DNA from 3 places in the Paenibacillus sp. R-74696 genome. Region 1 is predicted to be linked to each of the others. Evidence: riboswitches for the same ligand, from Rfam matches in the RefSeq annotation. Region 1 holds a riboswitch; each other region holds the start of a gene.

What was found. Region 1 has a riboswitch for cobalamin ahead of cobJ (precorrin-3B C(17)-methyltransferase). Riboswitches for the same ligand answer to the same signal wherever they lie in the genome.
Region 2: it holds a riboswitch for cobalamin, as region 1 does, so the genes downstream of both, ACSR9A_RS25175 (energy-coupling factor ABC transporter permease) here and cobJ (precorrin-3B C(17)-methyltransferase) in region 1, are expected to answer to the same signal.
Region 3: it holds a riboswitch for cobalamin, as region 1 does, so the genes downstream of both, ACSR9A_RS28860 (ABC transporter substrate-binding protein) here and cobJ (precorrin-3B C(17)-methyltransferase) in region 1, are expected to answer to the same signal.

What each region holds. Positions count from the first base shown of each region.
Region 1 is NZ_JBPULM010000045.1:71,508-78,641, reverse strand. Features, by position in the region: gene ACSR9A_RS20535 (leucine-rich repeat protein) at 1-2,777, shown strand, start outside; gene ACSR9A_RS20530 (DUF6376 family protein) at 3,097-3,570, shown strand; gene ACSR9A_RS20525 (hypothetical protein) at 3,595-3,864, shown strand; cobalamin riboswitch at 4,098-4,247, shown strand; gene cobJ (precorrin-3B C(17)-methyltransferase) at 4,413-6,254, shown strand; gene ACSR9A_RS20515 (sirohydrochlorin chelatase) at 6,279-7,134, shown strand, end outside.
Region 2 is NZ_JBPULM010000046.1:136,052-143,185, forward strand. Features, by position in the region: gene ACSR9A_RS25160 (energy-coupling factor ABC transporter ATP-binding protein) at 1-202, opposite strand, end outside; gene cbiQ (cobalt ECF transporter T component CbiQ) at 189-1,010, opposite strand; gene ACSR9A_RS25170 (energy-coupling factor ABC transporter substrate-binding protein) at 1,007-1,291, opposite strand; gene ACSR9A_RS25175 (energy-coupling factor ABC transporter permease) at 1,291-2,064, opposite strand; cobalamin riboswitch at 2,328-2,532, opposite strand; gene ACSR9A_RS25180 (DUF445 domain-containing protein) at 2,621-3,856, opposite strand; gene ACSR9A_RS25185 (TrkH family potassium uptake protein) at 4,152-5,480, shown strand; gene ACSR9A_RS25190 (YdcF family protein) at 5,523-6,131, shown strand; gene ACSR9A_RS25195 (hypothetical protein) at 6,260-7,134, shown strand, end outside.
Region 3 is NZ_JBPULM010000050.1:80,403-87,536, forward strand. Features, by position in the region: gene nikB (nickel ABC transporter permease) at 1-375, opposite strand, end outside; gene ACSR9A_RS28860 (ABC transporter substrate-binding protein) at 395-1,969, opposite strand; cobalamin riboswitch at 2,253-2,521, opposite strand; gene ACSR9A_RS28865 (hypothetical protein) at 2,796-3,827, shown strand; gene ACSR9A_RS28870 (ABC transporter substrate-binding protein) at 3,906-4,901, opposite strand; gene ACSR9A_RS28875 (helix-turn-helix domain-containing protein) at 5,017-6,186, opposite strand; gene ACSR9A_RS28880 (LysM peptidoglycan-binding domain-containing protein) at 6,481-7,134, opposite strand, start outside.

The DNA.
Region 1 (7,134 bases):
ATAACGCGGGCAATTACACGCAGGATCAACTGGATACGGCAGTTAACCAGTTAAATTCAGCGGTTCAAGTCTTTAATGCTGCTGTTATACAAGCGGGCATTCCAACGACGCTGGACGCGGCAATCGCGGCGGCGCAGCAGGCGTTGACGGATCATCCGCAAGGTACGGATGTAGGGCAGACATCGGGAGGAACTCGCACCGTGCTGGAAACTGCGATGGATGCGGCGCAGCAGATTCTCGATAACGCGGGCAGTTACACACAGGATCAACTGGATACAGCAGTTAACCAGTTAAATTCAGCGGTTCAAGTCTTTAATGCTGCTGTTATACAAGCGGGTGTTCCAACGGTGCTGGACGCGGCAATCACGGCGGCGCAGCAGGCGTTGACGGATCATCCGCAAGGGGAGAACGTGGGGCAGGTGTCAGCAGGAACTCGCACCGCGCTGGAAAATGCGATGGATGCGGCGCAGCAGATTCTCGATAACGCGGGCAATTACACGCAGGATCAACTGGATACGGCAGTTAACCAGTTAAATTCAGCGGTTCAAGTCTTTAATGCTGCTGTTATACAAGCAGGTATTCCAACGGCGCTGGGGACGGCGATCACGGCGGCGCAGCAGGCGTTGACGGATCATCCGCAAGGTACGGATGTAGGGCAGATTTCGGCAGGAGACCGCGCTGCCCTGCAGACCGTGATAGATGCAGCGCAGGCTATTGCCGACGATGCGGAAAATCAATCTCAGACTCGTTTGGATGAAGCTACTGTCAGTTTGAACGATGCTATGGCGGTATTTGAAGCTGCTTGGGTAGGGATGGTGCTAACCGCATCGGCCAATGATTTGTACGGAACGAGCGACACGCTTCGCTTTACGGTATTTTACGGATATGAAGTAACCGTGATAGGGACACCGGTCGTTCCGATCATGGTTGGAGACAATTCCGCCACTCAGACGGTATATGCCCCATATATGGGAGCGCGCGGCGAGGCAGTGACAAAACTTACTTTCGAATTCGAAGTTCCTGCTGGGCTCGCGGATGTTGACGGAATTGAAGTTGCTGCATCATTAGAGCTCCCGAACGGTGCAAGCATCGTTCGCACCTCCAGCGGACGCCCCGCTTCGCTAACTTACGTAGCACCGGACGCGAACGGAATACGTATCGTGGCGATACCGCCCGAAGTTGCCATGACGGTTGCACCGAACGGATCGGAACGTAAAGCGATCAGTGTGATTGCAAGCGTGTACGGCGGAGCTGCGGGAAATGCGCTGACGCAGCTCCGTTGGCTGCCTGGAAGTCTTAGTGGGGTTGATTTTGCCGGTGGAACGAAGGGAACCGATATTTTGGCCACACCTCAATTCACCATTACTGCCAACGGCGACTATACCGTTTATGCCCTAGACGAAGCAGGCAATGAAGCAGTGAAAACCATCACTGTTACTGGGATTTCAACCCCGTCTTCGTCGGATAACGGCAATCGACCGGTCACATCGGGGACGACTGTGAAGTTAGATTCGAATGGCGGGATTAAAATTCTCGTCGATCCATCCGACATCAAACAAGTCAAGCGTTTGGACGGCACGGTGATCGAGCAAGTCTTCCTCCCCGAACGGACGAGGGAGCAAGTGCTGGAACTCCTGAAAGATGCGATGAAACCGTTTGTCAGCATTACAATCGGCAATCGGGAGCAAGCGTTACAGGCACAGTTTCAAGCTGACTGGATCGCGGATATGGTCAAAGCTAATCCTAATACCATTATCGAGGTGAGGTTGAACAATTCTAGCTACCAATTGCGGTTAAGCGCGATCGATCTGATCGGCTTGGCGGAGCGTCTCGACGCGGAAATATCGAATTTGACCGTGAACATCATACAGGAGCTGGCCGGCGAGCATATTCGACAAGAGATCAATCGGATCGGGGTTTCCCAAGGTTTTACTGTTTTCGCCGACGTCATTGACTACAAGGTGATGGTCGAAGCAAACGGGCAAATGTTGGAGGTGCACGACTATGGCGGATCGTACTCGATCCGGACCATTAAGTTGGACCGAGAGAACACAAACGGTAACCTGGTTGCCGTTCAGTATATCCCGGAAAACGGAACCGTCGTTTTTGTTCCGGCAAAGATGGAAACCGGTCCAGACGGCACTAACGAAGCGATTCTGAACGTGCCACATAACAGCTTGTACACAGTCGTAAATGTGCAAGCCCGAACGTTCGCCGATTTAACCAGACACTGGGCGAAAGCGGATGTGGAGCATCTGGCGTCCAAGCTGCTGGTGAACGGCGTGGCGGCCGACCGTTTTGACTCAGAAGGAACCATTACACGAGCAGAATTCTCAGCCTTGCTCGTTCGTGCGCTAGGGCTATCCGTGAAGGAGAGCGAGGGCGGTGATCGTTTTGCGGATGTCCCTGCATCCGCATGGTATGCATCTGCAGTAAATGCGGCAGTGGCTAGCGGGCTGGTTAGCGGCATCGGTGCCGGCCGTTTTGCGCCTAACGATCCAATTACCCGCGAGCAAATGGCCGTTGTGATTGCTGGCGCCTTAACCTTCACCAGCCATGGAACCAGTAGCGGTGGGCAAAAGGGAGGCCATCTGGATGCTTTCACGGATCGAGACTCCATTTCTTCATGGGCGCAAGCTGCGGTAGTCCGAGCATCGGAAGACGGCATTATAAAAGGAATGGAAGACGGACGCTTTGCCCCGAGGGAGAATGTAACGAGGGCGCAGGCAGCGGTTATACTGAAAAGGTTCCTGCAATATGTAAATTTTATCGATTAAATCAAGCAAAGAAATCAATTCAAAATGAATCGAAATACTCATTCATAGAATCATCTGTAAAACGATAGTGAAGGAGCTTGCCTCGTGGCAGCTCCTTTTTGTCGTACAAGTAACTGGCAGATAAGTGTGAAATATCGGTTGACAAGAAAATGGTCTAAATGAAATCCACGAAATCATCGGGCTGTTTTTGTCTCATTTGATCTTATAGCCCACATAAATGATGGACAAGCTTATTAATAAGACGAAATGCAACCGTTTGGACGCTTATGCCGTATAAATAGTGCTCTGTGCCATACAGGCGGAAAGGAAGAGATTAAACATGACCATTCGTTCAGGAAAAAGCATACTTTTAATCATTGGAATGTTATTATTAGGAGGATGCTCGTTATTCGAGGATGCCAAGCAGGCGGTCAATTCCGTATCGAGCTCGGCCGACTATGTGACGGGGGCGGCTTCGTACATGCAGACACTGACAAGCTTCAGCGAGCAGGCGACGCAGCTTGCGGAGCAAGCCGTAAACGATGCGAGTGCACGCGCCGATTATAAGGAGCAGCTGGTAGCTGTGCAGGACTCGATTAAGCAGTTTGGCGAGCTGCAAGCGCCGGATTTTGCCAAGGATGTCCATCAGACCGTGGTCGATTATAATTTGAAGCTGCAGGAAAGCATTGATGAGGTGCTGAAGCAGATCGAAGACGGCAAAGCATTGGTTGACGCAACGGAAATTCCAAATACGATTAACAAAATCAACGAGCTGTTAAATCAAGTAAATCAACTTCAGCAGCTGGTGTCGTAACGGTAAAGAGAGGAAGAATGAAAGATGAAAGTAAATATTTTGCATGCTAGCATGACGAACTCTAAGGAATCTGGTTTCGTGGGCAAGGTTCATTTTGAAGTAGAGGGCCAGACGAACCAATACGAAATTGCCCTTCACAGCCGCAAGGCGACTGAGTGGGGCTACGGTTTATTTTTTCTGAATGAATCGGGCAAGGAAGAAGATCTTTTAGCGGTCGAGGATGAGTTGGAAGAGGATGATGAGCTGTTTGATTCCCTCGTGAAAGCGGCTTGGGAAACACTGGAGAAGAAATAAACCTTTACGCGTATATGGCTGAAGCCGTCCTCTGACGGCAAAGCTGCCGTTTCGAGGATGCAATATAAGCCCATTTATAAGTGCAAAACTTATAAATTCTTATATTTTGAAAAATAGAGCTGGCGCCAGCCTGGACATGCAGTCCGTGCTTGCGCTGGCTCTATTTGCGTCTAGGCTGATGGCATAAACGCACTTGTCGATCATACAATCTAATGTTATCATTAAGATTACAATTTAATAGGAAGGGAATAAGTGTCAGCAGGCGTGCAAGGCGCCCAAGTTGACTTAATAGGGAAGTCGGTGAGAGACCGGCGCGGACCCGCCACTGTATGAAGCGACTGACGCTTCAAAGCCAGGAGACCTGCTTATTTCAACGACACTGTAAACCTACGTGGATATTAGGAAGGTGTTAGAGATTGGATGGCCCTTCGCTGTCTGCGTTTAACAAGGACATTGGTCTTTTCAAGCATTTCTAACACATAGCGTTAGAGGTGCTTTTTTTGTTGGATAGAAATTGTAAATTGCTACATAGAAGGAGTTGGGCATCAATGAGTGAAGCAGGCGTCGGCAAGCTGTTAATTATCGGATTCGGCCCAGGGAGCTTCGAGCATATTACGAAACGCGCCCGTGAAGCGATTCAGGAGAGCGATATAGTCATCGGCTATAACACGTATGTGGACTTGATTCGGGAGCTAATCAGCGATCAGGCGATTGTGCGGACAGGGATGACGGAGGAGGTCAGCCGGGCGCAGGAAGCGGTGCGCCAGGCGGAGAACGGCAAGAAGGTTGCCGTTATATCAAGCGGCGATGCGGGCGTGTACGGTATGGCAGGACTCGTGTATGAGGTGCTGATTGAGAAGGGCTGGAAGCGTAATGGCGGGGTAGAGGTTGAAGTCATTCCCGGCATTTCCGCCATTAACTCGACAGCGTCCCTGCTCGGCGCACCGATTATGCACGATGCTTGCACGATCAGCCTAAGCGATCATTTGACCCCTTGGGAGCTGATAGCGCGCAGAGTAGAAGCGGCTGGACAAGCGGATTTCGTCATTGCGCTTTATAACCCGCGCAGCGGCAGAAGAACACGGCAAATCGTGGAGACGCAGCGTATTTTGCTCAAATACCGTTCGCCAGATACGCCGGTTGGTATTGTGAAAAGCGCGTATCGCGACCGTGAGGATATTGTCGTGACGACGCTTGCCCGTATGCTTGATCATGATATCGGCATGCTGACAACGGTCGTTATTGGCAACTCCACAACCGTTAATTATGATGGGCTGATGATTACGCCGCGTGGCTATCAGCGCAAATATACGCTGGGTGAAGGCGCGCAGCCTTTGAAGCCTCACCAGCGTCTGCAAGAGAAGAATGAGCCGTGGGCACTTCATACGGCAGGAATGCCGGAGCTCTCAGGTGATGGAGACTATCCTGAGGATGAATATGATGCGACGGACCCTTTGGTGGAGCGGGAAGAGCCGCAAATGGCGGTGCCAGACCAGCCGAGAAATGAAAATGGGCAAGGCGGCGGCGTAGCCGTAGCCATAGCACCTCCAGTCGCACCCGTGAAGCCTGCTCCAGCTCCGGTTGATAAAGCTGCTTCATCGAAGGTGGAGTCAGCCGCGATGCCAGCTGTCTCGCCACTTCATTTGGCAATGGAAGCAGTACTGCTTAATGATCGCAGCAAGGGTATAGAGCCTAGTGCGGCATATGCGGAAGCTGCGAGCCCATTGCCTGTATTTACGCAGCAATCGGTTTTGGAGTTCGCCGTAAGCCCGGGTGTAGCGACGAAGAACTTTACTCCCCAGCAGCTGGTGGCACTGGCGCAGGCGGTTGGCGAGAAGGGCTCGATTGAATATACACCGCATCATCATCTGCTTGTGCGGATCCCGACGTCTGATCCTGACAGCGTTACGGCAAAGCTGCGTGCAGATGGCCTCAGTCTGGCGCCGATCGGTGATGTTTTGCAACTGAAGGCTTGCGATTTTTGCAATCTGGAGAAGGCGGAATCGGTGCCTTATGCCGATGAACTGCAAGAGAAGATCGGCGGCATGGCCATGCCGAAGGAGCTGCGTGTCGGGTTCAATGGCTGCGGCATGGCTTGTTATGGCGCAGTTAACGAGGATATCGGCATCGTGTATCGCCGTGGCAAATTTGATTTGTTCCTCGGCGGCAAAACCGTCGGCCGCAATGCGCATGCGGCGCAGCCGGTTGCCGAAGGCATTGCAGCCGATGAAATCGTGCCACTGATTGAACGCATTATTGCGCTGTATAAATCGGAAGGCCATCCGAATGAGCGCTTTCATAAATTTTTCAAACGGATGGGTCAAATAGAAGGCTATCGCTATCAAGAGCTGCCTGTTTTTCATATCGAAGACGCATTGTGCGGAGACTAGCGACAGCAAGGGAGATGAAGGAAGATGGATGCGGTTTTATTTGTAGGGCACGGAAGCCGGGATGAGAGAGGAAATGAAGAGGTGCGCGAGTTTGTCGCCTCTGTAGCGTCAACACTGAAAGCAGATTTGGTAGAGCTGTGCTTTCTGGAGTTTGTCACGCCGACGATGAAGCAGGGCTTTGATATTTGTGTATCAAAAGGGGCGACTCGGATCGCCGTTATTCCGATTACGTTATTTTCGGCAGGGCATGCAAAGCTTCATATGCCTGCGGCAATTGATGAGGCAAAGCTGCGTTACCCAGCTATAAATATTATTTATGGTCGGCCGATTGGCGTTCACGATCAAGTGCTGGAAATTCTGACCTCCCGCCTTGGCGAAGCCGCTGCGGCAGAGGAAAGCGAGCTTGCTGATACGGCTATTTTGATCGTCGGTCGGGGCAGCAGCGATGCCGATGCGAACAGCGAGCTATTTAAAATTTCCCGTTTGTTCTGGGAGCGCCTTAAAGTCAAATGGGTCGAAACTGCCTTTATTGGCGTAACGGCGCCTCTGATGGATGAAGGTGTAGAGCGCTGCCTCAAGCTGGGCGCGCGTAAAGTTATTATATTGCCGTACTTCCTGTTTACCGGCGTTTTAATTAAACGGATGGAAGCAGCGATGGAGCAATATACGGCTGCTTATCCGGATACGGAATTTGTGCTTGCGGAATATTTTGGCTTCCACCCGCTGCTTAAAGAGATATTGAAAGATCGCGCCGCAGAAGCGCTGCAGGACGAAGTGAAGATGAACTGCGATATGTGCCAGTTCCGCCTGCAGGCGATGAAAGATCATGACCATCATCACCACCATGAGCATCATGATCACGATCACGGTCATGATAATC
Region 2 (7,134 bases), on a different contig from region 1:
GATTAATGCCAATAAGCTGCAAAAAAAGTGTCGACTTGCCCGAGCCATTATGCCCGCACAGCGCTACCTTCTTGCTTGCTGGAATGCGCAGCTCAAGCCCGTTTAAAGCGGCCTTGTCCGTTCCGGGATATGCATAGCTTACGCTGTTCATTTCCATAATGGTTGATGTCTGATCGTTGCCTGCCAGCTTATTCACCTCCATACCGAAGCCATAGCTCTGCTGCCAGTAAAATGATTATGCCTAGCCCAGCTTCCGCCCAATATCGGAGGCGAACCGTCCGCTTTACAGCAGGAGCAAGGCGGATCTCATTCGTAAATCCTCTTGCCATTAGCCCATTCGAAAGCCCCTTGTATCGATGCATCGTCTTGACGAAGAGCCGCACGGCAATAGCTGCCGTACCCTGCAGCTTTCCTCTAAAACCATGTTGACCGCCCCGTGCGCGCTGCGCGATCAGCATAGCCCCCGCCGTATCCAGCAGCAGAAAGATGAAGCGATACATAATGATCATGAGCTCCAGTACAATTTGCGGCATTTTCAACCGCTTCAGCACCTGCAGCAGCTCGGGAAACGGGGTAGTCAAGGTGATGAAAAACATGCAAGCCAGGCAAGCAAGAATACGCGTAAAAATAGGTCCGGCCAGACCTAAGGATGCCTCCGGCACATACAAGCTGATCGGCTCCCATGAAGCGAGCACCCAGCCTGCTTTCTCAGCTGCCAGGCTTCCTGCTGCGCTGCCGCTGTTACTGCTGCTAGTGAATTCAATAAGCAGCGCTGGCAGGCTGAGAATGAACAGCAAGCAAGAGGAGAAAAGCAGCGCCATATAAAGCCTGGCAGGTACTTTCGCGTAGCCAACCGTCCACAGCATAAGCCATCCAAAAATGGCTAGCTGCACGAGCGGATGAGCGAGATAGGCAAGCAGCAGCAGCAGGGCTGCAAGCCCGCATTTCCAAAAGGCGGATAAATCCCGCAGCCGATTGGAATAAGAAATCGTATCGATCCATTTCATCATTGCTGCTTTGTTTTCTCCGACTTCCCTTTAAATAGGCCAATCACATAGCCGATAATGCCAGCGCCTATCGCAGCTTGCAGCGCGAACAGCATGCTTTCTGTTTCTCCCGGCACCTCTGTCAGCGGAGACGCCCAAGGCTCATAATGGGGCGCAATCGTCTGGATCATTTCCTCCGCTGCCCCATCCGCGCCGCCGAACTCGGCGTTAATGAATATTAATGGCGCAACGGCAAGTAAAACAACAATGGCTAAAATCCAAATATTTTTGGCACTGCGGCTCATTATACGCGCTCCCCTTTCATTCTCCGCTTCAAAATAGACAGCTCGTCCGTGTTAAAAGATTGCAGCCAGTTCCAGATCAATACCGTCAGCAAGCCTTCACTAACAGCGAGCGGAATTTGGGTAATCGCAAAAATGCCGCCAAACTTCATAAACGACGCGATAATGCCGCCTTCGACAGCCGGAAAAGCAACGGCGAGCTGAATGGAAGTGACGATATAAGTAGCCAGATCAGCAACAGCAGCAGCTGAAAAAATCGCCAGGCCTTGCTTGCTGCCTGAACGCATCAGCAGCCGATAGACCGCATAGCCCGCAGCGGGACCGGCAACCGCCATTGAAAAAGCATTCGCCCCAAGCGTCGTCAGCCCGCCATGCGCCAGCAGCACCGCCTGAAACAGCAGTACCATTGAACCCAATACGCTCATGGGCAGCGGTCCGAACATAACCGTTCCAAGCCCCGTTCCCGTTGGATGCGAGCTGCTTCCTGTAACGGAAGGAATTTTCAGCGCGGACAGCACGAAGGTGAAGGCAGCAGCCAAGCCCAGCAGCAGCTTAAGCTCTGGCGCTTCCTTGGTAATTTTCCGAATAGCACGTACACCTAAGATGAAAAAAGGAATAAAGGCCACCCACCAAAAAATCGCCCAGCCTACAGGCAAAAATCCTTCCATAATGTGCATCGCATAGGCGGCTTGCGGCTCATTCACCAGTAAAAAAAGCGTGAAGCCGATAACCAGCAAAGCGGTGCTTGCTGCTGTCTTTCTTTTTAACTTGACCATTCGTTTCAAAACCCTCCCGATTGTTCTATAGTGCCTGCAAGGTGAAACGGCCGAAAGCCGTCCTCTGGCGGCGCGGCGCGTTTCATTCCGAGAAATATAGAGAAAGGATGGAACCATCCTTTCTCTATATTTTGAAAAATAAAAAAGACCGCCTCCCCTTCGCTGGGAAAACGGTCATGTGTACGCAGAAATAGACGGTTGCGCCAGCAAATAGACTGGTAGCAATCGCTTTCGTTCGTACACCTATCCTTTCCGCGAAGGCACTGTGGTGCTGGAACGAGGTAGGTCTCCTGGCTAGCAGATCATCATTTTCCTTCGTCTTCCCCGGCTGCCCTAAAGCATAGGCCAAGTGACTCCTGCTGGTGAAGGAAAACTCCCTGATTACAGTGGCGGGACCGCTCGGGATTTGCACCCGATTCCCTGTTACCCTTTGACGTGCGCAAAGGCACCTCGTTCCATGTCAATCCTCTTTATTATTCATTGGTCATTTTGTAGTTTGATCTTATCACAAAAGATTCAGGCTGTCCCCTATAAATGTAAATAGCCGAGCTTCCTGTTAGAAAAAGGACAAAATGACGCCTACGACAAAACCGCATAATGCGCCGTTGACGCGAATCCACTGCAAATCGTTGCCGACCTTTTCCTCCATCATCGAGACGAGCGCCTTGTCATCCATCCGCTCAAGATTATCTCGAACAAGCGCACCGATGCGATAGTGATTGTTCTCAATAAGTCGAACGAGATATCCGCGAATGCCGTTTTCCCAATTGGCTAGCATCTCTTGTTTGCCGTTCAAATAATCCGTTGCAAAACGGTATCCCTGCACAATCGCGCGCCCACCGCTGCGATGCTGCTCCTCCAGCTTGTCCAGCACAAGCTGCCGCAGCTCCTCCAGACGCAAATGGATGAAACGCTCCGTTTCAACGCTGTCCACACCCTGTTCAATAAGCTGCTTCAGCTTGAGCATTAGCTCTTCGTTATCAGCAAGCTTCTCCGCCTGGGCTCTTACCTCAAGCAGCAGCTTCTGCCGATGCGGGCTTCCAGGATAAGAAAGCTCCTGCATCGTAGAGAGCAGCATGTTCTGAATCAAACCACCGAGCTTCTCCTCGTTCATAAAGCCGACGAAAGCTTGCAGCGCAAAACCCATGAAGCCGCCGACCTTAAGCTCCTCCAGCTTCTTAAAGGCAAGCTTGCCGAGCATTTCCTCGGTTTCACGCTTGCGAATCCAGTGGCCCACATGCTCAAGACCATAATCCAGCGCCCGTTCATCCCAGCGCTCATGGACGAAACGATCCGCCAGCTTGCGAACGATTGGCGTAAAATCCTGCTTTTTCACATAATCCGCCAAAAAGCCATGCAGCACGCTGCTAATGCGCTCCAAAGGCAATCGCTCTACAGCCGACTGGGCAAAATCGACTGCCGACATTCTGAACCTTCGCTTGCCAATCAGCTTGGTCGCTGCCGATGCAGCACCTGCGAACAGTTGAAAGCCCGACAGCTTGCGGGTAATGCTGTCTTTATTCAGCAGCTCATTTTCCATGGCGCTGATGAGCGAGCCCTCGATTTTCCTCCGGTTTTTGAGCAGCAAGGACGTATGCGGAATGGGAATGCCCATCGGATGGCGGAACAGGGCTGTCACCGCAAACCAGTCGGCAATCCCGCCGACCAGACCTGCTTCAAAGCCGCTTTCCAGCAAATGCGTCCATGCATTGTCTGGCAGCCACCATCTCGTCGTAATAAAGCCTGCCCCCATAACGGCAAGCGAAATCCCTGCTATATATCTTGATTTCATCGTTGTCCTCCCTAATCGCGGCACCCCAGCGCCTCCTGTTGCATATTGGCCTATTATACCAGATAATGAGGTGGCGAGCGCAAACGGCTGTGCCTGTCTTCGGCAGCACAAGCTCGTTTCGCGTAGAAATATAAACACTATTAATAAGAGTAAACCTTATTGATTTTATATTTCAAGCGCAAACGGCGTTGTCGGTTAATGAAGACAACTGCTCGTTTTTTTCAACTACACCATTGTTTCGTTACATATAAAGGAGATTACCTGTGTGCTCAGACTAAGAACCATTTTTCTAAAAATGACTCCGCCGCAAATTCTTACGCTCGGCTTTCTCGCGATTATTGCGGCCGGTACTCTATTGCTTTCCCTGCCTCATGCTTCGGCAAACCATCACGCAACGCCGCTCATTGACGCATTGTTCACAGCCACCTCCGCTGTTTGCGTAACGGGGCTTGTCGTCGTCGATACCGGCATCCACTATTCGACCTTTGGCGAGCTCGTTATTCTCGTGCTTATGCAAATTGGCGGGCTTGGCTTTATGACGATGTCTACGCTGTTCGCCCTTGCCCTGCGCAAACGAATATCGCTGCGCGAGCGGCTGCTGCTGCAGGAATCAATGAATCAATCCTCGCTGGAAGGGATCGTCCGCTTCATTCGGCGCGTGCTCATTTATGCTTTTGCGATCGAAGGGGTAGGTGCTCTCGTTCTCGCACTGCGCTGGTCAACGGAAATGCCCTTCGGCAAGGCGCTGTACTTCGGCATTTTTCATAGCGTGTCGATGTTCACCAACGCTGGATTTGATATTATGGGACCGATGAACGGTCCGTTCAGCAGCTTTGTCAATCATGTCAACGATCCAATCATTAATGTGATCGTCATTGCGCTCATTTTTCTCGGCGGTATCGGCTTTATCGTTCTGGCGGAAATGTGGGATTACCCCAAAACGCGCAAGCTATCCTTTCACTCCAAGGTTGTGCTGTATGCGACAGGCATTTTGTTTATTGCAGGTGCTGCCGTTATTTTTATTTTTGAGTTTACAAATACCAAAACACTTGAGCCGCTTAGCATAAGCGGCAAGCTGTACAGCTCATTGTTCCAAAGTATATCACCGCGTTCGGGCGGCGCCAATACGCTTGATATTCCGTCGCTGCGCCATGCAACGCAGTTTCTCATTATTTTGCTCATGTTCATCGGTGCGTCACCAGGCTCTGCGGGCGGCGGCATTAAGGTGACGACGTTTGCGATTCTTATAGGAGCGGTGTTTGCGATGATTCGTGGCCGCGAGGATGTCGTTTTTTTCCGCAGAAGACTGGCGAAGGACCGCGTGTACAAGGCGCTGACGATTACGATTGCTTCGCTGGCGGCGATTATTTTATTTACAATGATTTTATCTACGACCGAGGATGTCGATTTCCTCGTTCTGCTGTTTGAAGTGACATCGGCTTTCGGTACGACCGGACTGTCGCTTGGCTTGACGCCGCATTTGACCGTTATTGGAAAAGTTCTGATTATTATTATGATGTTCGCTGGACGGCTCGGGCCGCTGACGCTGGCGTTTACACTCGTTCCAACTCAGGAGAAGAAGGAGCTGTATCGCTATCCGGAAGGTAAAATTATGATCGGCTAACAACCAGCGAGGCAAAATTATTTTATAAGGAAAGGGCAAGTGATGAGAAAACGGCTCGCTTCGAAAAAAATCAGAACGCTTGTGTTATGCTTTGCAGCAGCTACAGTTGGGATATTCTGCTGGTTCTCGAGCGAAATATGGATTTTCAGCATGAAGGATGAGGCCAGGCCCGTTGATGCCATCCTTGTGCTCGGCACGGCGGTCTGGGGCGATCAGCCATCGCCCGTGCTGCGGGAGCGTCTGAACCATGCTATAAAGCTGTATGAGTTGGGCTATGCCGAGTATATTATTTTCACCGGGGGATGCGGGTCTGTGGATGAGCTTGCAGAGTCAGAAGTATCACGGAGCTATGCAATTGAAAAAGGCGTGCAGCCTGAGTATATTCTAATTGAAGACCAATCGCAGATTACAGAGGAAAATTTCAAATATGCGTTAGCTGCTGCAGAGCCGTATGCGCTAGAATCCTTTATAATCGTCAGTGATCCGCTGCATATGAAGCGTGCGCTCATGATGGCAGGAGAGCTGGAAATGACCGCCTACTCCTCCCCAACAACGACTTCCGCATACAGCAGCCTACGAACCCAGCTTCCCTTTTTCTTCCGTGAGCTGTTTTATTATACAGGCTACCGCATTATATATGCTCTGAGCTAGCTGAATGCTTTCAGCCCTCAGGGTATTTTTTTGCGCCAAAAAAACTAGTATTATACATTTTTGGCATTCGAAATCCGATAAAAAGGATAGGACTATTTTACTAAGATGCTGCAAGGGAGATTGCTGAAATGCCTGATAAGTTGAAGAACATGTTTAAGCTGCTGCAGGAGCTATGGTTTGTGCCTTTCGTCGTCTATACCGCCGGGTTTCTGTATGTGCAAGGATCATTTAATCCTTATTTTGGAGATCAGTTTATATTCAATGATATTTTAACATTTTATCCTGTTTCTCAAAGCTTGTATTGGATTAACGGTATCTATTTCTCCTTCTTTTTAGCACTACCTGTTGTGACGATAGCAGTACTTGAGTCGCAAAAGGATAGAAGAAAGCCGCGTAAGGCGAAGAACCGCTCAAATATGAAAATAAGGCGCTTTCTATTTTTCGTATTCCGAAATCGCAGACATCCCTTATTTTTTCCAATGCATGGTCTCATCTTTTTGGTCTTAATCTTTTCAATGCTTTCATTTCAAGTTTTTACGTTGGATAAAGATTTAAATCTGCCGTTAGGTTTGCAAAATATACTTTTCTATAACGTTTTTTTCTTTATCCTATTTATTTCGTATCAAATTAAAACCAAAGAATCAACGGCTAAAATAAGCATTATTTTCATTGCAGCTCTCACTTTGGTTTTTTCGATATACCTTAGTGGCATTCATGCGCAATTTATTAACTTTACGAAATACGAAGCTCAAGAACGCAAAATTGAAATGTCCAGAGTCTCATTGGATAACGAAACGCTGACACTCATTAAAATGGATATTTCAGCTGATTATTATATCGGATTCCATCTAAGTACTAATCGAACCATTTTTATAGCGAAAGATAATATTAATAAAATTGAAAATTTTCACGCCTCATACGCAGGAAAAAAACAGCTCGCTGATCCTTCTGCTTTGAACGATGAAGAAGATGCCATTATTAAAACGTTGCAAAGCTATTATGA
Region 3 (7,134 bases), on a different contig from region 1:
GATTGCGGTGGCGAGGCCGATGAGGCAGGTTGCCAGCAGCATGACAAATGCACCAGCAGAGGCCAGCTCCAGTGTGGCGGGCAGCCTTTTAAGCAGTTCGCCTGCAACTGGCTCTTTGGACATATAAGATGTCCCCCACTGCCATGTAAATACATCGCCGAGCCAGCGTATATATTGGCTCCACAAGGAATCCGTCAGTCCCATTTCCTCCCGCAGCGCGTCAATCGCCTCCTGTGAAGCCGGGATATTGTGCGTGGTCAGCAATATTCTCGCCGGATCGCCAGGAGACACCCTCATTAAAATGAAGGTCAGCGTCGCTACGCAAAAAATAACCAAAAGCATTTGCGCGATGCGTTCAAGCCAAAAACGAAGCATACTTAGGTACACCCTTTACTTAGGTGATATCGACTTCAGCTGTCACATAATAATATTCAATCGGATGCGGAATAAAGCCCGTTACCCCTTTTTTCACACCAAATACATTATCGGGGTGTACGATAAACGACTGCGGCAAATCTTCATTAATAATGTCCTGAGCTTCTATCGCAAGCGCATTGCGTGCTTCTGTAGCAGACGTTTCGTTCAGCTTGTTAATAACCGTCTCAAGCGGCTTCGATACATAATGGCTGACATTCGATTCGCTAGCTGATTGATAGAAAATGTTCAAGAAATATTGAGGATCGCCCGTGTGTGCCGTCAGCATGCTGTACATAGCAAGATCCCAATCGGACTTCGCAAGCTCAGCATCAATATTTTCAACCTTGCGAATTTTCACGGTAATGCCTTCATTAAGCAGTTGGTTCTGAATCACCTCTGCCATTACGGACAGCTCTGGGCGGTGCGGGAACGTAAGGAGCGTCGCCTCGAATGGCTTGCCTTCCTTCTCCCACATGCCTGCAGCATTTTTCTGCCAGCCGCCAGCGCTCAGCAATTGCTCCGTCGTTTCCCCTGCTGCTTGCTCCGCTACTTTGCCAAATGGCAAAATTTCCGGGAATGGGCTTTTCGCTTTCGTGCCATAGCCACGCATAACAGATTCAATAATCGCCTCGCGTGGAATGGCTTGATCTACAACCTCGCGGTTCGCCTTTTCTTTAAACAAAGCAGAATTCATATTAAATAATACCATATGTGTACGAACCGATGGTGCAGACAGCACTTCCAGCTTGCTGTCCTTCTCTACCAACTCAATGCTGTCAATCGGAATGTCCGTAGCAACATCTACTTCGCCAGCTTGCAGCGCCATCAGGCGGGTATTGCCATCGGTTACAAACTTCATTGTCACTTCCTTAAGCTTCGCCGGTTGTCCCCAATAACCATCATAACGCTCAACAACAAGCGATACGTCTTTCGTAAACTGCTTGATTTTGAAAGCTCCCGTCATGGCCGGGTAGCTGCCCGCTTCCTTCATGCTGTCGACATCAAGAATAATCGTGCTTGGATCAGCCAAGCTGGAAATGATAGCCGAGTTCGGCTGTGTTGTTATAAGTTTCAGCTCATCCGGTGCAACCACTTCTATATCTTTCACCAGCAGCAAATCCTTCGCCAAATGGCTATTTTCAATGGAACGAAGCAGCGAAGCTTTCACGCTTTCTGCATCCATCTTTTTGCCGTCGTGAAACGTTACGTTGTTCTCCAGCTTGAGCGTCCACGTGTTAGCATCCTCCTGCTTCCACTCCTTCGCAAGCCAAGCGGCCGGCTGCAGCTGCTCATTCAATTTAATAAGCGTTTCCCCTGCGCCAGAGCGCATAACGTCCCAGCTGTCATCGCCATGCGGATCAACGCCTGCCGGGTTCCAGGTGTACGCCATTGTCAGTGTTTTATTTGCGGCAGAAGCGTTGTTTTCCCCGGCAGCATTGGTGCCCTTCCCTGCGTTTGAGTCAGCATTCGTGCTGCATCCTGCAAGCACCAGCATCAGGCAAACGATCATCATTCCAAGTGACAAGCTAAATGGCTTCTTCGTGTTGTTCATTTTTCTTTTGTCTCCCCTTCTAGTAAGCGTAAACGGCCGAAAGCCGTCCTGTGGCGGCAAAGCTACCGTTTCGCGTAGAAATATAGAGAAAGGATAGAAAAATCATATCCTTTCCTACATTTTAAAAAAAGCATCCCCGACCCTTAAGAAAGCAGTCAGAAATGCTTTTATGATAAATAACTAAACCTTATCTGCCTCTGCTCGTCATGGAGCAGCAAATAATCGTTAGACATTTTGCAATAAATGGGCATAACCAACCACCTCCCTAAGCACCGTAGGTCAAACAGTGATGTTAAAACAGGCAGGTCTCCTGACTTGGGGCCTCCCTCTCTTCCCTTCCCGGCTAGGGCGAGCATCTGCAATTCGTTCTGCGACGAAAAGAAGCTCATCAGCCAGTGGTTTATTTGTGAGGGGAGCGCAGCTTGCTCATTGATTAGCTGCTGCCCTTTACAGTGGCGGGTCCGTGTCGGCCTTTAACCGAACTTCCCTTTTAAGCGAACTAAGGCCTATATGTCCTTGCCTTCGTACCGCACCTATTTTCATACAATTATGAAGTTTTGCAGGCTAATCAGCCTGTCTTGTCCGTAATCCACTCTTAATCTTAGGGAGGAAGTGCTGATCTGTCAACATTTTGATTTAGATAAGCTTTAGTTCCATCATAATGCACACGCCCCAGTGTCTTAAACAAGCTAAATGAAAGGTTTTTCAATATAAAACTTTCATATTTTTTCCAGTAATGATATATTGAAAATACTTCACGCATGATGAGCTTATTTATTAAGTTAGTCCAATAGATACTCTATCAAATAGAAAAGGAATGATCACATTGCCGGTGAAAATCCTTCCAGTCGAAGTAAAACAAATTATTGATTCCTATTGGTTTTACAGTGATTTTTATTCGATTATATCTCGCGTAGATTCGAAAAAAATGTGGTTTATGAATAATTATATTAATTTATTCGATATTCCCGATCCAAACCAATTATATACTTTTTTCTACAATGGTTATTATAGAGATAAAATGGTTGAGTTTTATGACTGCCCTTTTATTGATTTTCAGCGGATAGCGATAGACAGGCGAAGCTCGACTATTTTGAATAATGACCTGCTTGATTTTATTAAAGCATCGATTGACGGCGGCTATTATGTGATCGTTATGATCGACCGTTTTTATATAAAAGAATATGAAATTTCTGCGAAATCCCCACATGAAGTCATGATAAATGGGTATGATGATGCCAATAAAAAGCTGTATTTCTGCGACAATAATGCCAATGGAAAATACTCAACGAATATCACCTGTGATTACGAGGCTTTTAGCAAAGCGTTTCATTTATTAGAAATCGAAGCCCATGATTTTAAACAGCATCTTTATTTATTGAAGCCTCTCGAAAATAACGACTATGCTTTTTCTCTAAAATACGTGAAAAATACGATGAAAGCCTATCTCTTATCTAGGGCACATACGGATGAATATTACAACGAAGCTACAGGCACACCCGGGCTAACCTTCGGCATTAATGTATACGACAAGGCCTCCGATTATTTAAAATATTTGGCTCAAGAGGAGGTTGTATTTGATATTAGATCGTTTCACCTGCTTTACGACCATAAGAAATGTATGACTATGCGATTAGACTACATGATTAATAACAAGCATTTGATTGATGATAATCAAATTTTGAACAGATGGAGAAAGCTGGAGGCGGCTGTGCATGCTGTAAGAAATTCCATTTTAAAATATTGGCTTACTCGAAGCTCGGATGCTTTGTACAAGCAAATGGAGCAATTGCATAAATTAAAGGAGACGGAAATGGGTTTGCTGCAGGAGGTTGTGGACCAGTTGAAGGATGGTTAATAGAAGCCATACCGTTTATGGTGACTGCATGGCTTCTCTTGACGCTTTAGGCAAAGTGAATGTTGAGCATGGACGAGTTTACTTTTTTCCACCAGAAGCTAGCAAGTCAGCCACTTCTTTCATCGTTTCTCTAATTGTAATACTGTCTGCTAGATAATATTTGTCTTGGTCGAGTAGATGTACCTTTCCATTCTTGACTGCCGGCAATCCTTGCCATAAGCCTGATTTCTGAAGCTCATTGTAGTCTTCCTCATCCTCTACAATGAGCAGTAGATGATCCCCTACATACTCTGGAAGCAGCTCCTGCGAGACGACAACCGCATTTTTCCAACGATCCTTATTCATTTCTGCCTGAACCTTATCGACTGCTTTGGCTTGTAAGGCTGTCCTCACGACATACCCACCAAAGTTAGTACTCAAATAAATTCGCAGTCCGCCTTCCTCGATAAGGAGAATAGAAACCGATTCATCTCCAATGGCTTGCTTCACCTTCGCTCGCGAAACATCCCTTTCTGTCTCGTAATCTTTAATCCAACCACTCGCTAATGACTTCTTTCCCAATACATCCGCAACTTTAGGAAAAACATCATAAATTGGATCGCTGAACTTAATGTACACAATCGGAGATACTTTTTCTAATTTATCCATAATATCAGGATAGATTTCCGGATAGACAGAACTAAAAATCATTAAATCCGGTGAAAGCTCTACTATTTTCTCAACATTTGGCGGATCACCGATAGAATCAACGCCTGCCAGTGATGGTTTTATGAACGAGTTAAGAAAATCATTATCGCAAACCGCAATCGGCTGAATGCCAACCGTTATGGCCACCGAAGAAAACTCGCATACAGCAACCTTTTGCGGCGAGACTGGAATTTCCACAGCCCTCCCCATATCGTCGGTGAATATTCTTGTCCCCGCAGTCACATCGGCTTGTTCTGCGTTCAGAGCCATGTTGCTTCCTCCGTCCTCCAACGGCTTGTCTGCCATTGAACCACATGCCGCAATAACGAATAAAATGACCAGCATTCCTGCCATGTACAATCCTCTGCTGCTGCCTATCTGTTTCATTTTTCTTATTCCCCTTCAGCCCTATAATTAAGAATGATTATCATAATCGATTATAGGGCTTCCTTCTTAATAATATCCATACACTATCATGATTGCTGATGGATTGTTATGTATCTTATTCATATTCTTCTCCCTCAATTCCTGCGCCTAGCAACACAGCCGCTTCTTCCATTTGCGCCATAATGGACAACGGATCATAAGCCAGCCACTGGTGTACATCAACTAGATAAATATTGCCGCTGCGCACGGCGGGGAAGGATGACCATACAGAAGACTCTTGAATGTCGGCCCATACTTGGCGAGTCTCCTCATCAGGCTGCACGACGACGATAAGGTGATCCGCCCTGAAAAAAGGCAGCTCATCCAGAGTTATGACTGTGGAGTGATAGCTATCATTTATTTCGAATTGCTTCGCAAGCTTATAAGGTGGTGTCAAACCAAGCGAACGGTACAACGAATAGCCCATAATTTGGTTTCCATACATTTGAAGAAAATCAGCCCGAACACGGAAAACCGCAATCGTCTGCCCTTCCATCTTCCTAAATAACCTGTTTCTAAGCTCAAGAGCTCTCCCTTCATAATTCCGCAGCCATTCCTCTACTTGTAGCTCCAAACCTAAAGCACTTCCAATTGCTTTAAATTGAACATATAAAGGATCTTTTTTGTCATCCACCTCTATAACCTTCGCTCCGCACTGCCCACGCTGCAGCCAGGAAGTTGGACCTACAACAATATCGGGCTTTAATTGATCTGTTACATCAGAGTCATAATAGGGGAATTCATCTATTCCTACATCTAGAGCATCATCAGACCAGTCCGCAAGCAGCCCTCTAAGTCCGACCATGCCTGCACTGACACCTACAGGACGAATACCAAGCGCTCGTATATGTCCATAGTAGTCAACCGCTACAACACGCAATGGCTTTTCTTGTTTGTACGCTGAAGGTGCGGCGCCCGTATTTAACTTAAAGCGGCGGCTAAAATAATAGGGATCGTCGAAGCCAACCATTCGTCCAACCTGTTTGACTGTGATGCCCGGACGCTGCAGCAGCAGCTTGGCTGCCTGAATTCGCAGTTCCGTCAAAAAGTCAACGGGAGATTGTCCCTTATATGTTTTGAATAATCTTGAATAATGCTCTGGATTTAGACCAGCCATTTGTGCAAGTTGATTCCTTGTCAATCTATCGCCAAAATGCGCTTCCATATACAGAGCCGTTTCCTCAATTCTATCCTTTAACAATCTTTTTGTTCCTGTCGTTTTTTCACCTTTATTCATTGCAACCATGCTAACCTCCAAGTCAACGAAGCTTCTGTCAGTTGTCCAAGTAGAATGCCGCCATTTACAATGGTTTGAGCTTTCTAATGACTTGATTATAGCATCAACCTCATGAACAGAATCAAATAAATGAAACTAAGCATAAACGAAAATGACATGCGCTTCTCAACCGTTGTGGTCCGCAAAGAAAATGAAACAAGCTGTCTTCGGTTCGATACCGAAGACAGCTTATTGGGCAGCGCTCTTGTTAATTATCTGCCAGCTGTAGACTTGACTAGGAGACAAGGTGCTTTATTACGTTTTTTAACGGCTAATCCAAGGGCTGCTGTTTTGCTTGCTCGTTCTCGAGCGAGGGGCAACGGTGCGAATAACCGCTTTTTTATTGGATTTGCGCTGCGTATTGTTTTTGCCGTTTTTCACATTGATTCTCGTTATTTCTTTTACTTCCTCATCTTCTTCGCGCTTATCCTTGCAGCCGCAATTGCATGGTTTTTGTGTCTCTACTCCAGCGGTTTGCATAGGATAATATCCGTACGGCGGGAACGGAGGAAATGCTGAAACGGGATAGCCGTTGCAGTTGTTGCCAATTGGCGATACCATTCCGCCATAGCCATAGCCTTGCGTGTTCGCTGGCGATACGGCTCCACCATAGCCGTAGCCCTGTGTTTCTGCTGGCGATACCATTCCGCCGTAACCTTGCGTGCTTGCTGGCGATACGGCTCCACCATAGCCGTAGCCTTGCGTTTCTGCTGGCGATACCATTCCGCCGTAACCTTGCGTGCTTGCTGGCGATACGGCTCCACCATAGCCGTAGCCTTGCGTTTCTGCTGGCGATACCATTCCGCCATAACCTTGCGTGCTTGCTGGCGATACGGCTCCACCATAGCCGTAGCCCTGCGTTTCTGCTGGCGATACCATTCCGCCATAACCTTGCGTGCTTGCTGGCGATACGGCTCC